Regions from separate parts of the Paenibacillus sp. PastF-3 genome, predicted to be linked through region 4. Evidence: riboswitches for the same ligand, from Rfam matches in the RefSeq annotation. Region 4 holds a riboswitch; each other region holds the start of a gene.
What was found. Region 4 has a riboswitch for cyclic di-AMP ahead of M2444_RS32710 (C40 family peptidase). Riboswitches for the same ligand answer to the same signal wherever they lie in the genome.

Region 1: another riboswitch for cyclic di-AMP. It lies ahead of M2444_RS25805 (hypothetical protein); the one in region 4 lies ahead of M2444_RS32710 (C40 family peptidase).
Region 2: another riboswitch for cyclic di-AMP. It lies ahead of M2444_RS20250 (TrkH family potassium uptake protein); the one in region 4 lies ahead of M2444_RS32710 (C40 family peptidase).
Region 3: another riboswitch for cyclic di-AMP. It lies ahead of M2444_RS32110 (3D domain-containing protein); the one in region 4 lies ahead of M2444_RS32710 (C40 family peptidase).

The regions. Positions count from the first base shown of each region.
Region 1 is NZ_JARXWM010000016.1:115,810-119,216, reverse strand. Features, by position in the region: gene M2444_RS25810 (hypothetical protein) at 1-166, opposite strand, end outside; cyclic di-AMP (ydaO/yuaA leader) riboswitch at 300-465, opposite strand; cyclic di-AMP (ydaO/yuaA leader) riboswitch at 888-1,078, shown strand; gene M2444_RS25805 (hypothetical protein) at 1,269-1,679, shown strand; gene kdpF (K(+)-transporting ATPase subunit F) at 1,812-1,889, shown strand; gene kdpA (potassium-transporting ATPase subunit KdpA) at 1,902-3,407, shown strand, end outside.
Region 2 is NZ_JARXWM010000010.1:154,584-157,990, forward strand. Features, by position in the region: gene M2444_RS20245 (potassium channel family protein) at 1-335, opposite strand, end outside; gene M2444_RS20250 (TrkH family potassium uptake protein) at 349-1,644, opposite strand; cyclic di-AMP (ydaO/yuaA leader) riboswitch at 1,778-1,959, opposite strand; gene M2444_RS20255 (CPBP family intramembrane glutamic endopeptidase) at 2,274-3,407, shown strand, end outside.
Region 3 is NZ_JARXWM010000030.1:11,525-14,931, forward strand. Features, by position in the region: gene M2444_RS32105 (TatD family hydrolase) at 21-791, shown strand; cyclic di-AMP (ydaO/yuaA leader) riboswitch at 989-1,218, shown strand; gene M2444_RS32110 (3D domain-containing protein) at 1,500-2,663, shown strand; gene rnmV (ribonuclease M5) at 2,839-3,390, shown strand; gene rsmA (16S rRNA (adenine(1518)-N(6)/adenine(1519)-N(6))-dimethyltransferase RsmA) at 3,387-3,407, shown strand, end outside.
Region 4 is NZ_JARXWM010000032.1:24,670-28,076, forward strand. Features, by position in the region: gene M2444_RS32700 (hypothetical protein) at 1-442, shown strand, start outside; cyclic di-AMP (ydaO/yuaA leader) riboswitch at 656-793, shown strand; gene M2444_RS32705 (C40 family peptidase) at 847-1,275, shown strand; cyclic di-AMP (ydaO/yuaA leader) riboswitch at 1,635-1,776, shown strand; gene M2444_RS32710 (C40 family peptidase) at 1,782-2,273, shown strand; gene M2444_RS32715 (GNAT family N-acetyltransferase) at 2,476-2,961, shown strand; gene M2444_RS32720 (c-type cytochrome) at 3,089-3,407, shown strand, end outside.

The sequences.
Region 1 (3,407 bases), on a different contig from region 4:
ATGGGCTGCTGAAATGGCGAAGTGATTCAATCTGCTTCTGACCAAAAGCATAGCCGACAATAGTTCTGTGATGATCCTCTTCGAACCACAACGCTCCAAAGCAAACATAATTTAGACTTATCGGCTCCAGTAGCCCTTGCTGAGTTCCCCAATAATAGTGTTTCATTCCTTTCACCCCGTCCAGCATGCTATCACCCTATAGATTCAGGTAACGCAAAAACCGCAGCAAGAGGAGGACCTCTGCTGCGGTTTTGGAATACAGGTATACACACACCTGTGCCAAAGCGTGGCGGATCAAGGGTCTCTCTCTTTACGCTTACGAGGTTAGCTGTCGGATTCGGACGGTGAGAGTCGCCCTACCTATGTGAGACTTGAACAGTCTCCTTCGGATTCACCCCAAGTAGGCCATGTGGCCTGATGGTTCCCCCGTTCCCTGCAAAGGCAGGAACTCAGCGTTGAATGTATTTTGTGAAATAGATTCAACCCGAATCATACTCTTTTCAAGGTGTTTCTGTAAAAACAGAAAGTGTTCTTTTGAGCGCGATTTTATCCATATCCTGCCGACTGCGACGAAAAAGGGAACCAAATAGGTATTTATTGCGAGTTATCGAGCCTCTTGCTCGCTTAATCTCGCTTTCTTATTTCCTTACCTATAAAGGCGATTTTTGGGGATTCGTCCAATCGTAGTGAATAAAATCACGTGGTACGCCCGTATTTCGCTAATCGATTCAAATTCGAGTAAACAAGAGATATAGAGAGATTGGATATCAAGTAAGCGCTCTCCAATGCGAAAATAGTTTTTAATTTGCATTATTTTGGCATCAATCAGGTTTTACAATACTTCCTGCATAAGGGTATGATTACTCCTGTTTCAATACAACAATCGAATATTTGATCCGCTTAATTTCCGATAAGGAAAGCGGGGGAACCAACAATCGGCAGACGATGTGAGAGTCGGAAGCCGGTTATGGGGTGAATCCTGTAGAGGATGCGAGTGTGCTCGCATCCTCTACAGGTAGGGCGACTCTCACCGCCCGAATCCGACAGCTAACCTCGTAAGCGTATGGAGAGAGGATGAGTGCAATGTGACCGCTAGCGAGCCACAGAGGAGAATCCTTTGTGGCTTTTTGCTGTGCTTTTTTAAGCAAAGCATTTATGGAAAACCTCACAAAGAGGTCGTTATATTCATCATTAGCGGTAGCTTTTCTTTCAAGACCAGGGTGATCAAGCTCTGATCTTACAAGCAAAGCATTTGAGGAGAATAAGAGATGACAGATCAGAATGAATATGTACTGGTATGTGCGCCAACGAAGGCAGGAGAACATTTTATTAAGCTTCTAAAATTCAGAGGCATTAAGATGGCCGGATTGACCAACAACTTGCCTGAGAAGTCCCTACTTGAAGAGATGGGGATTGAGCAAGTTGTTCTAGTAGATACCCGCCATCAGAATACTTGGTTTCGCCCGCCGTTCCCGGTAGGCCGGGTATATCTGTTCGAGAGCAGCTTTACGTTATGCTGCCGCTATATTCAGATGTGCCGCACTTGGACGACACAGCCGATTTTTGTAATCACAAGCTCAATAAATCCTAGATTGGTCTATAAAAGACTTGGCGCAAGTTATGTAATCTATTCCCACAGTGGTGATGCTGATTTTCTGATCGATAAATCACCTCATTAAGGATAAAAGAAGGAGTGCGGGAGATATGATGGATCTGTATATGGTGGCTTCATTAGCTGTAATTTACGGGTTATTTTATGGATTTATGCGCTGGTGCGCTAGTGTAGTTGACGATACAGGGAGGGATAAGCTGTGATTCTAGTCATCACTGTTACCCTACTGCTATTTGTATACCTGGTTTACGCATTGATTCATCCGGAGAAATTTTAAGGAGGGGCATTCATGGGCATTTTACAAATTGTTGCTGTAATTGTGATTCTCATCTTGCTGGTTAAGCCGATGGGCACATATTTATATCATGTATTTTCTAATGAACCGAACCGTACGGATCGATGGTTTGGAGGTATGGAAAAAGGAATTTATAAGCTGATCGGCCTGAAACAACGGGACGGTATGACCTGGAAGAAGTATGCGCTCAGCTTTGTTTTAACGAATATCGTACTCGTTACTTTCAGTTATATTGTTCTTAGATTACAGCGAGGATTACCGCTAAATCCGAATGGAATTACAGATATGGAACAGACGCTTTCATTCAATACGGTGATCAGCTTTATGACCAATACGAACCTGCAGCATTATAGCGGGGAGACGGGTCTTTCGTATTTTTCACAAATGGCTGTCATCACGATGATGATGTTTACGTCTGCAGCGAGCGGATTTTCTGTTGCGGTTGCTTTTGTCAGAGGGATCACAGGCCAGAAATCAGTCGGGAACTTCTTCGAGGATTTCGTCAAAGCACATATTCGTGTGTTCATTCCACTAGCTTTGTTAGTTTCATTGGTGCTGGTAGGCTTGCATGTGCCGCAAACGCTAAAGCCTTCGCTTGAGGTCACTACTCTGGAAGGGCAAACCCAACAAATTGCTATCGGGCCAGTCGCTTCTTTGGAATCGATCAAACATTTGGGCACGAATGGGGGCGGCTTCTTCGGGGCTAATTCCTCACATCCTTTTGAGAACCCTAATCCACTTACGAATGTTCTGGAGATTCTCTCCATGTGGATGCTGCCGGCTTCGCTACCTTATATGTACGGATTGTTTGCGAAGAACAAACGTCAGGGCTGGGTGATTTTTACTGCGATGATGACCTTGTTCGTACTGCTATTAAGCCTGAACTTTTATGCAGAATCAAAGGGCAACCCTGCGATCAATGCACTGGGAATTGAATCTTCACAAGGTAGTATGGAAGGGAAAGAGGTACGCTTTGGCATACCGCAGTCTTCCTTGTTTACTTCAGTAACAACCGCAGCTACAACAGGTAGTGTTAACAATATGCATGATACGCTGACGCCACTGGGAGGCATTACGCCTCTTGCACTGATGATGCTCAACAATGTTTTCGGTGGGAAAGGTGTCGGACTAATTAATATGCTGATGTATGCCATCATGGGAGTCTTCCTATGTGGATTGATGGTTGGTAGAACACCGGAGTTTCTCGGACGGAAGATAGAGGCCAAGGAGATGAAGCTGATTGCCATTGCGATCCTTGTTCATCCATTCATTATCCTTGTGCCAACCGCAGGTGCATTCCTGACCGATTTGGGGCAAGGAGCGATTACGAACACTGGATTCCATGGGCTCAGTCAAGTGTTATATGAATATGTCTCTTCTGCCGCGAACAATGGTTCAGGCTTTGAGGGACTTGCGGACAACACAACCTTTTGGAATGTTACAACCGGGATTGTCATGCTGCTAGGTCGTTATGTCTCTATTATCGCAATGCTGGCGGTA
Region 2 (3,407 bases), on a different contig from region 4:
CTAGACAACGCACGACCATGAAGGATCGAGATCGCCTTGGCTACTACTTGCTTGACTCCGATCTCTTTTAACAATATCGCCGCCAGAATGCTTCGTTCCATATTGTCACCAATCGCAACAATCCCACAGTCAAAGTTCCGTACGCCAAGCGAGCGCATAATTCCTTCATCTGTAGCATCAGCCACTACCGCATGCGTCAGATGATCGCTCATATCCTCCACGCGCTCCTCTTGGTGATCGATGCCGAGCACCTCGTAGCCCATTTCCATCAGTTCAAGCGCAAGACTTGAACCGAAGCGGCCTAAGCCGATTACTACAAATTGCTGTGCTTTCATTTCGGATTAACTCCTATCCAATAATTATTTTACCTTCTGGGTGCTTATACAATGGTTTACCCTGTTTTGGTCCTAGCGCATACACTAATGTTAATGGACCTAGGCGACCCGCAAACATCGTCAGACAAATCAGAATCTTGCCGATAACAGACAGTTCAGGTGTAAGCCCCATACTTAGTCCCACCGTAGCAAAGGCTGAGGTCGTCTCAAATAATATTGCTAAGAAATTACTATCCTCTGTTGTGGACAGTAACATTGATACAGAAAGGACCAATAGTAAAGCCAGTAAAGTTAACGTCAACGCTTTATAGATACGCTCCTGCGCCAATCGGTAACGGAACAGCACAACATCTTCACGCCCGCGCAGCATCGCGATTACTGCACCAATCATAATGGTAAAGGTCGTAGTCTTGACCCCGCCACCCGTTGAGCCCGGTGATGCACCAATAAACATAAGGATAACCATAAAGAACTGTGAGGCTTGCCGCAGTCCGGCAATATCCACCGTGTTGGCGCCAGCGGTTCGGGGCGATACAGACTGAAAGAATGCCGATAATATTTTGCCGCCAAAATTCAGATTACCCAGAGTGCGCTGATTTGTAAATTCGAATATAAAAATAACCAAAGCGCCGATAAGAATAAGCCCTGCCGTGGTGGAGAGTACAACTTTGCTATGCAAAGATAATTTACGTTTGACACGAAACTCCACCAGATCCGACATGACAATAAAACCAATCCCGCCAGAGACAATCAGAAACATCACCACGATGTTCACAAGCGGGTCATATACATAATCGGTTAAACTCCGGAAATCCCCGAAAATATCAAATCCAGCATTATTAAACATAGACACCGCATGAAATATTCCAAAATAAATGGCCTTTCCCAGTGGCATATCAAACGCCCAGCGTAAGGACAGAAGCACCGCTGCACAGCCTTCGATGACCAAAGAATAAATAAGTACTCTACGGATCAGTCGAACAATCCCCTCCATAGAGCCTTGGTTCATGGCTTCCTGAAGGATCAGTCTGTCCCGCAAGGAAATTTTGCGTTTCATCATCATGGCAAATAAGGTCGCCATTGTCATAAACCCTAAGCCACCAACCTGGATAAGCACCATAATTACGGTTTTCCCAAAAATGGTGAATGTCGTCCCGGTGTCCAGCACCACAAGTCCTGTCACACAGGTGGCCGATGTTGCAGTAAACAACGCATCAATAAAACTCACAGCATTCCCGCTGGTACTCGAAATGGGAAGCATAAGCAGCAAGGCTCCAATCAGAATGATCGATGCAAAACCAAGCACCATAATCTGAGGCGGAGAAAGCTTCAGAAACTTTGATTCAGAAACCCTGCGAAACTGTGAAGCCACTACGTCACCCTCTTATCTAAATTTAAAGAATTCCAACAAAAAAAGCACTGGAAAACCAATGCTACCCTTGGTTCCTGCAGTAAATTAGCCTACGAGGTTAGCTGACGGATTCGGACTGTGCAGGCTGCCCTATTCGTTCCTAGAACGAAATTCACCCCTGATGAATAAAGACACCGCCTATGGTGTATACTCATCTTTTCATTACTTCCTGTGGTTCCCCCGTTTTCACCTGAAATTCGGCTATATACAATTGCATACAAATTATATATGTTATTTCGATAAATCACAAAGACACTATTAATGGTGATTCATATGAAAAATGCGGTTTGGAGAGGATGTACCAGTAGGAGTACCTTTTCTCATCACTTTTCCGTGTTTTCCCTGCAATTGCATCGATTTTCATGAAAAATGAAGAAATGATCACTTTAAATTCATGGTATATATTCAGATACCTATTCTATAATATCTCTATTACCCATAAAAAGAATGTACGATGATTTTTGTAACTATCATGGCACTAATACTATAATGGAACATAACATTGTCAATTTACAAGGAGGCGTTACATGAATCCCGTCGGCCAGCCCTTACAGCAACGTGCCCTCTCCAAGAGGCTCATCATCTCGGGCATTATCGGTCTTATTCTATTTATTATGTTTCAGATTGCTCCCTCAGTGCTAAATAGCCCCGTGGGGGAAGATACTACTGTCATCAGCAAGGCGGAAGCCCGCGACAAAGCGATATCATTTGCAGAACAAAAGCTAAACTACACCAAAGCACCAAATGATCAGTGGAATGTACTCTATGATACGGATTCTTCCTTTTATGGTTATATGTCCCGCGAGAAGCTTTTGGAGGACTATACAAAGAAGAAGCTGGATCAACGATATCCTTTTGACATTTTCCGTGTAACACTTAGTCCTTCAGCGGAACAAGAGCCGCTAATCACCGTTGACCTCAATATGTATACTGGCGTGATTGTCGCCTTCAAACAAGGAGTAGAAGGATCATCTGCAGGGTCACCAAGCAATGTATCCACTAGTGCAAAAGAAGAGGACAAGGGAACTGACTTGTCTCTAGCCCAAAAAGAAAATCTTGCCCGACCTTGGCTTCAGGAACGGGGGGTGAATCCCGCCAAATTGCAAATTGAATCAAATACGGGAAACTATGGGCTTGTGTATACAGATCGTTCCGTTCAGGTTGGCGAATCCTTACTACACTATTATTTCGATTTCACTGGCGAACAGGTATCCAGCTTTAAAGCAGGATTCACCGCTCCAGCCTGGCATACCTCCTATGTAAAGGATCAGACCTCTCTCGCAGAAAAGCTTACTTTATTCGGCTACGGTCTGCCTACTTTAGCTTTAGGAATTCTGGCACTCATCTACAGCATACTTAGAAGAGAACATACTTCCTTTAAGCGCGGAATATTCCTAAGCTCAGCTTATTTTGTAATCATGATGATCAGCACCTATAATATGCTTCCTGAATCCTCCGGCGAAGGACTCGAGGCTCAGATAACTTCCGTCATTATGTTCATCATTTATGCCTTATATAGCCTCCTAATGTCCTCCTTGCTATATTTTTCTTTAGTTGGAGGGGACGGCCTATGGAAAAAAGAAGAGGGGATGAACCCATGGCCTCGCGCTAAAGAGCCTGGCTATGGAAAATATGTGCTGGATAGTATCCGGGCTGGATAC
Region 3 (3,407 bases), on a different contig from region 4:
GACAAGGAGTGAAGGTTAAAATGTATCTGTTTGACACACATACGCATCTGGATGCGCCTCAATTCGACGAGGATCGCGAAGAAGTTATCGCTCGTGCTGTAGAAGCAGGAGTCAGCAAGATGATTAATATCGGATTTAATCGGGAGACGATTCCCTCAACGATGAAGCTGGCGGAATCTTACGATTATATTTATGCGGCAGTGGGTTGGCATCCTCAGGATGCGATTGATATGAAAGATGGAGATCTCGATTGGATCGCTTCTCTATGCAGTCATAAGAAAGTGGTGGCGATCGGTGAAATCGGACTGGATTATTACTGGGATACTTCTCCCAAGGATGTGCAGCATGAAGTTTTTCGCAAGCAAATTGGACTAGCCCGCGAACTGAATATGCCGATTTGTATTCATGATCGTGATGCCCATGAGGATGTTGTACGGATTTTACGGGAGGAAAAAGCAAATGAGGTTGGAGGCGTAATGCACTCGTTCTCTGGAAGCTGGGAAACAGCTAAGATGTGCTTGAATCTTGGTTTTCATTTATCCTTTGGAGGACCTATTACGTTCAAAAATGCAAGAGTGCCAAAAGAAGTACTTGCGCAGACCCCTCTAGACCGATTATTGATCGAAACCGATGCTCCATATTTGACTCCGCACCCCTTCCGCGGAAAGCGAAATGAGAGCGCTCATGTGAAGCTGGTAGCAGAGGCAGCAGCTGAAATTAAAGGGTTAACATGGGAAGAATTGGCTAAAATAACGTATGCGAACGCACTGGAACGATTTGGGATTGAGTGAAAACGGGAGAAAAACAGGCGAAAAATAGAGAATGGCCGATATATTAAACTTTTTTAATATAAAAACGGCTGAATATTACAATATTTTAACCATATTTTTGCTTAAACGTGGTTGAATCGTCCTTTACAACATGCATCAAAACAGGATATCATCTTTTCAGTGATGTGAGCTGTGTTACAGTGACAGCCATATATTCATGGATCGTCTCGCTGAGTCTCCGTATGGAGAACGGGGGAACCAATATTGACCTGCCGCATGCCTGTATTTAAAATACGGTTTAGACGTGCCGTAGGACAGTATTTGATTTCTTCACGTGGTCTTTGGGGTGAATTTAAGGGCAACCGCCATGAGCGGGTGACCTGAAATAGGGCGTCTCTCTTTCGTCCGAACCCGACAGCTAACCCCGTAAGCGCAAGTAAGAGAGGCAACCTCGTGCACAAGCATTCTCTATTCTGATATTGGAGAAGCCACGAAAGAGTCCTCAGTTGAACTCTTTTTAGGCTTTTTTATTTTTGAATAAATAGAATGTTACCCACATACTGTTATATAACAGGGGTGGGAGTAGCTGTGCCGAGCAGGCGATCCATGAGCAGGAGACGCTAAGTTATTACGTGCGTGTCCTGTGACAATCTCAAATAGTTTCGTCAAAGGAATTCAGTCCTCATGATATACAATTGACGACGGGGCTATGTAAGGAGGATGGAGAGAATGGGCGTATTCCAACCAGAAGTATCCCATGATTCGCAGTCATCCAGCAGGTCTTTCGCATTACGGTGGGAGCAAGTAAATACTCGCGTACTTTTACTTGCAGGCGTGATTTCAGTCGTTATCGCGTTACTTATTCTGCTGTACGTACACGGTCAAAGTAACAAACAATTATTTTTAGTAATAGACGGGCAAACACAGACGCTTGAAACGCGGGAAGCGCTTCTTGGTGATGTGTTGGAGAAAGAGCAAATTTCGCTACAGCCGCATGATGAACTATCTTTAGGTCTGAGTGATGAAATAAAAGACGGTGACCGTGTCGTTATCAATCGTGCGCAGAAAATTAGTCTTACTGCGGATGGAGCAACAAAAACGTTATATACGACCGAGGATACAATTGGTAAAGCAATTGAGAAAATGGGCATTACCCTAGAAGGTCATGATAAGATTTTCCCTTCGTTAGACACCACCATTTCTGCAAACATGGAGGTTAAGATTGTTCGCATCAACAAACAGACCGTACAGCGAACAACTAACTTACCCTTCAGAGTCATCAAGACAGCAGACCCCTCCCTTACTGTGGGAACAGTTAGAGTGGCACAGGCAGGCAAACCAGGCGTCATGATTCAGCATATTGAAAAGATCTACCAAGACGGAGAACTGGCCTCTATGCGCATGATTGGTAAGGAAGTACAAACGGTAACGAAAGATAAGATTATTGCCGTTGGTACCAAAGCACTTCCTAAGCCGGCTGTAGCTAAGACTACAACAACTTCCAAATCAAACACCACTTCAAAAACGGCTAAAGTTAGCGCCAAGACTAATAACGTCACAAGCAAGGCTGGCGTAGACTTTGAGTACAAGAAGATGATTAAGAATGTCTCCATGACAGCTTATTCGTCAGAAGAGGCAGGTATAGGTACCAAAACGGCTTCCGGAACACGCGTAACGGAAGGTCGCACAATTGCTGTAGACCCGAATGTAATTCCTATTGGCTGGTGGGTATATATCGAGGGACTTGGATTCCGCCGAGCAGAAGATACTGGCGGTGCCATTAAGGGCAATAAAGTAGATGTCTACTACGATTCACTGAGCCATGTTCGTAATTTCGGTCGTAAATCGCGAACCGTTTATGTGATTGGACCTGTGAAGCCGGAGTTAAACTAGGCTGAAGCTTTTGCAAATTATTCTTTGATAAGCTATAGTGATGATAACCGTTAAGGAACGCCAGATGATCATTTCGTTGATCGCAGAGCAACCGCTCATCACTTATACATTCTTTAACCAAAAGAAGAGGAGCGAAACCTCTTCTTTTTTGCTTTTTTTGGAAGGAGTCAGAGATATGATTAAGGAACTAATTGTCGTCGAAGGTAAGAGTGATACCGTCGCTGTTAAACGCGCTGTAGAAGCAGATACGATCGAAACAGGGGGCTCGGCTGTAGACCGGACCGTAATTGCGAAGATCGCGCTTGCTATGGAGCGTAGAGGGGTGATTATTCTTACGGACCCGGATCACGCCGGAGAACGAATCCGCAAGATTGTGTCTGCAAAGGTGCCGGGCTGCAAGCATGCCTTCATTCCGGAGAAGGACGCAACCCGCAAAGGAGATATCGGTGTGGAGAACGCTTCTCCAGAGGCGATTCGTCATGCGCTGCGGAATGTACATACCTCTTTTGAAGGAGCACCTGCTTTAATCGGACTTGATGATCTAATGGCCGCTGGAATGCTTGTACACCCTCGGGCAGCTGAAAGACGTATGGCACTTGGTAATTTGCTTGGAATCGGATATTGTAATGGCAAGCAGCTGTACAAGCGGCTGGCGATGTTTGGAATTACGCGGGAGGAATTTGCCGGAGCTCTCGCCCAAATTGATCAGGGGGGCATTACTTCATGAGTGGTAGAGAGGAAATT
Region 4 (3,407 bases):
TATCTTCAGTCTAATCGAATGGGTGCTCGCACTACTTCCGTTATACTGGCTCGCTCCAAAAATGTACGGGCTATTCTTGTCCTCCTTTTTGAACTACTCTTTGTTACTTCATCTAATTCCATACGTATTGGCATGGCTTATATACATCTTTATCGTACGCCTGTTCCTTCTATATATGCAGTTTGGTTATACCAGCGGCACGGGGATGTTCTCCTCCCTATTCATTTGCTTGAAGTCGCTGATTCCAGCAATAGGCATTTCAATCCTACTTGGTGCAGCAGGTCTGGTTCTTTTGCTAATATGCGGACTAACGGGTCTCTTCTGCCCTGGCCTACCGGCGCTGATTATCCGTCAAATCTCACCCCTGCCTTCTACACTCTTCAAAATGTGGGGAATCTCAGCACAATATCATCTATGGCACAGTAAAGCATTCCCACAATAATTCAAGGTCTTACAGCACATAATATAAGAGTCCCGGTTCCTCAATCAGGAGCCGGGACTCTTTCGCGTTATAGAAAATTATGTCGATTTGCAAAATCATAAAGACTTTGTTACAATAAGTCCTGTTCCATTGGTAACAAGTTTGTAATCATTTGAAACGATTTCTACATAACTTCATGTATTTATCGTAGTTTTGTCGATAAGTCACTATCTGGTGCATAAAACGCCGAATTCCTGGCACCAGGAAGTGGGGGAACCATATTTTGGGTGAATTGATCTCGCTTTGCAGGGATCATAGGGAAACTTCTACCGAATCCTTAAGCTAACCTCACAGGCATTGGAAGGGGTACAATTTTTTTGAAGAATTTAAGAAAAGCATGCGTCGCTGCGGCGCTAGGACTTGTGATGGCGTTCTCTATTGGTGGAGGAAGTGCCTTTGCAGATTCTAAGATGGACAGTGTTATTTCAAAGACAATTGGAGTTGCCTATAAAACCGGAGGCACTAGCACTGCCGGGTTTGACTGTTCTGGATTTACTACGTATGTATTCAAGAAGGTGGGTCTTTCTTTGCCCCGTACTTCAAAAGCTCAATATAATGTTGGAACTCCTGTAGCCAAAAGCAAGTTGCGTTCAGGTGACCTAGTTTTCTTTAACACATTGGGCAACGGCGTATCCCATGTCGGCATTTATGTTGGAAACGGAAAATTCGCACAATCATCATCTTCATATGGCGTAACCATCACTTCACTTAGCCAGTCCTACTGGGCCAATCGCTACGTTGGTGCTAAAAGAGTAATGAGTACTTCCTCATATCAAGCTGTAGCCTACGATTAATACTTCGCCACAACTAAACCACACAATTACATTATATAGGACCTGGGTTTGATTATTGACTTAATCGAATCCAGGTTTTCTTTTGCCTCATTATATTCTTTACACCTCTAGAACAGACTTTAAACAATTTTATTTGATAAAAATTTCAATAAATATAAAAATTAGTTTAATATTATCGCTTACATATGCATTTTGTCTTTAAAAAAACGAATTTTTCTGCATGATTATGTTAAAAACGATTGCCAAGCGGCACTCTGTTTGTTACAATAACTGCAGTAAGATTTTAGTAACATTTTTGTAATCATTAAGTTGTTATTTACAAAGGTTTTGTCATGTATTGATTACAAGCTATTCCTAATCAACAGTATCAGCCGAGTTTCCTGACTATTAGGAAAACGGGGGAACCAACTTTGGGTGAATTGACCTCCATTTTTAGAGGGGTCATAGGGGACCTTCAACCGAACCCTTAAGCTAACCTCGTAGGCATCCGGAAGGGGTATAAACTTTTGAAGAAGAAGCTAGCAGCAGCAGTACTTAGCTTTTCCATTATTTTCACCATTGGAGCAGGAAGCGCTTTCGCGGATTCCAAAATGGATAAAGTGATCGACAAGACCATCGGAACTAAGTACGTATCCGGCGGCATCTCCACAAATGGATTTGATTGCTCCGGATTTACAATGTATGTATTTGATAAAATTGGTATTAACCTACCACACCAATCAGGTTCCCAGTTTCAAATGGGTACTGCTATCTCCCAAGATGATTTAAGATCTGGAGATCTTGTATTCTTCAATACAAGTGGCAAGGGTGTCTCCCATGTCGGTATTTATGTCGGTGAAGGCAAGTTTGCACACGCATCTTCCTCACGCGGTGTAACGATTAGCTCCCTGAGTGATAGCTACTACGTGAAACGCTACATCGGCGCTAAACGCATTATGAGCACGGATGCTTATCATTCTGTTGCTTCTGAGACAGAAGATAATGATGATGTTCAATAAGTAAATCGTACATAGGCTCTTTTCCAAGATGTTGATTCTTGGGGAAGAGCTTGTTTTTTGTCTTATTTAGTATTTACCCCTCTCAGAATTTGTAAAACAATAATCTCATAAATTTCTGAGTCGACCAAGCCTATTTTTGTATATAATTAGTATACTTTCTTATATTTTAAAGCAACCCCCGTGAAAGGAGGTCCTTAACCTTATGATAAATTCCTCTGTTACGTTTCATGTAGCGCCTATGGAGACCAGTCACGCGGAAGAGATTTGCAACTGGGATTACACTGCCCCTTATAATATTTACGGCTGGATGCCATGGGAGCAAATGCAGGCTCTTGGAATCGAGTTCGGTGACCCTCAGCTACGTAATGAGCAATATGTCTCCATATTAAATGGGCAAGGGATTTTATGTGGATTCGCGCAGTTGTTTCCAATGGAAGGTGTTGTTCGCTTGGGAATTGGCATGCGCCCTGATCTATGCGGTCAAGGTCTAGGCAAAACATTCATGGATGCAATCGTGCAAGCAGCCTTAATTCGTTATCCTGAGCGTGAGATTGATCTAGAGGTATTGACCTGGAACCAGCGGGCGATCCGAACTTACCAAAAGTGTGGATTTACGATTACCGATACGTATGAGCGCCTAACCCCCACAGGAAACAAACCTTTTTATTGCATGGTCTATGACAAATAATATTAAATTCCATATTTTTCAATGATTTGATGGCATTGTCGTTCATTTTTTTGTCACAAACCCTATGATAACGCTTCACCTTGAGCTATAATGTAGGGAGCAGCTTACATAGAAGGGACGAACTGGGATGCAGAAATGGATCATGAGCGGTTTGTTTTTTGCCGCCTGTGCCTTTGCGGTAGTACTTATGTTTACACTTCCAGGTAAAGAAGAGGTAGCTGAACAGAATAAGCCGACGATGCCGGAAGTCCAATTGGATGCAGCAAAGGCGGAAGCAACCGTGAAAGCCAGCTGTATTACCTGTCACGGCGATCAGCTTCAAGGTGGAGTTGGACCCAGTCTTCAAAACGAAGGCGGTCAACATGATGCTGAAGCAATCTACAGTATTGTAACTAAAGGACGCGGTCAAATGCCTTCCTTTAAAGAAAAGCTAGCCCCTGAGGAGA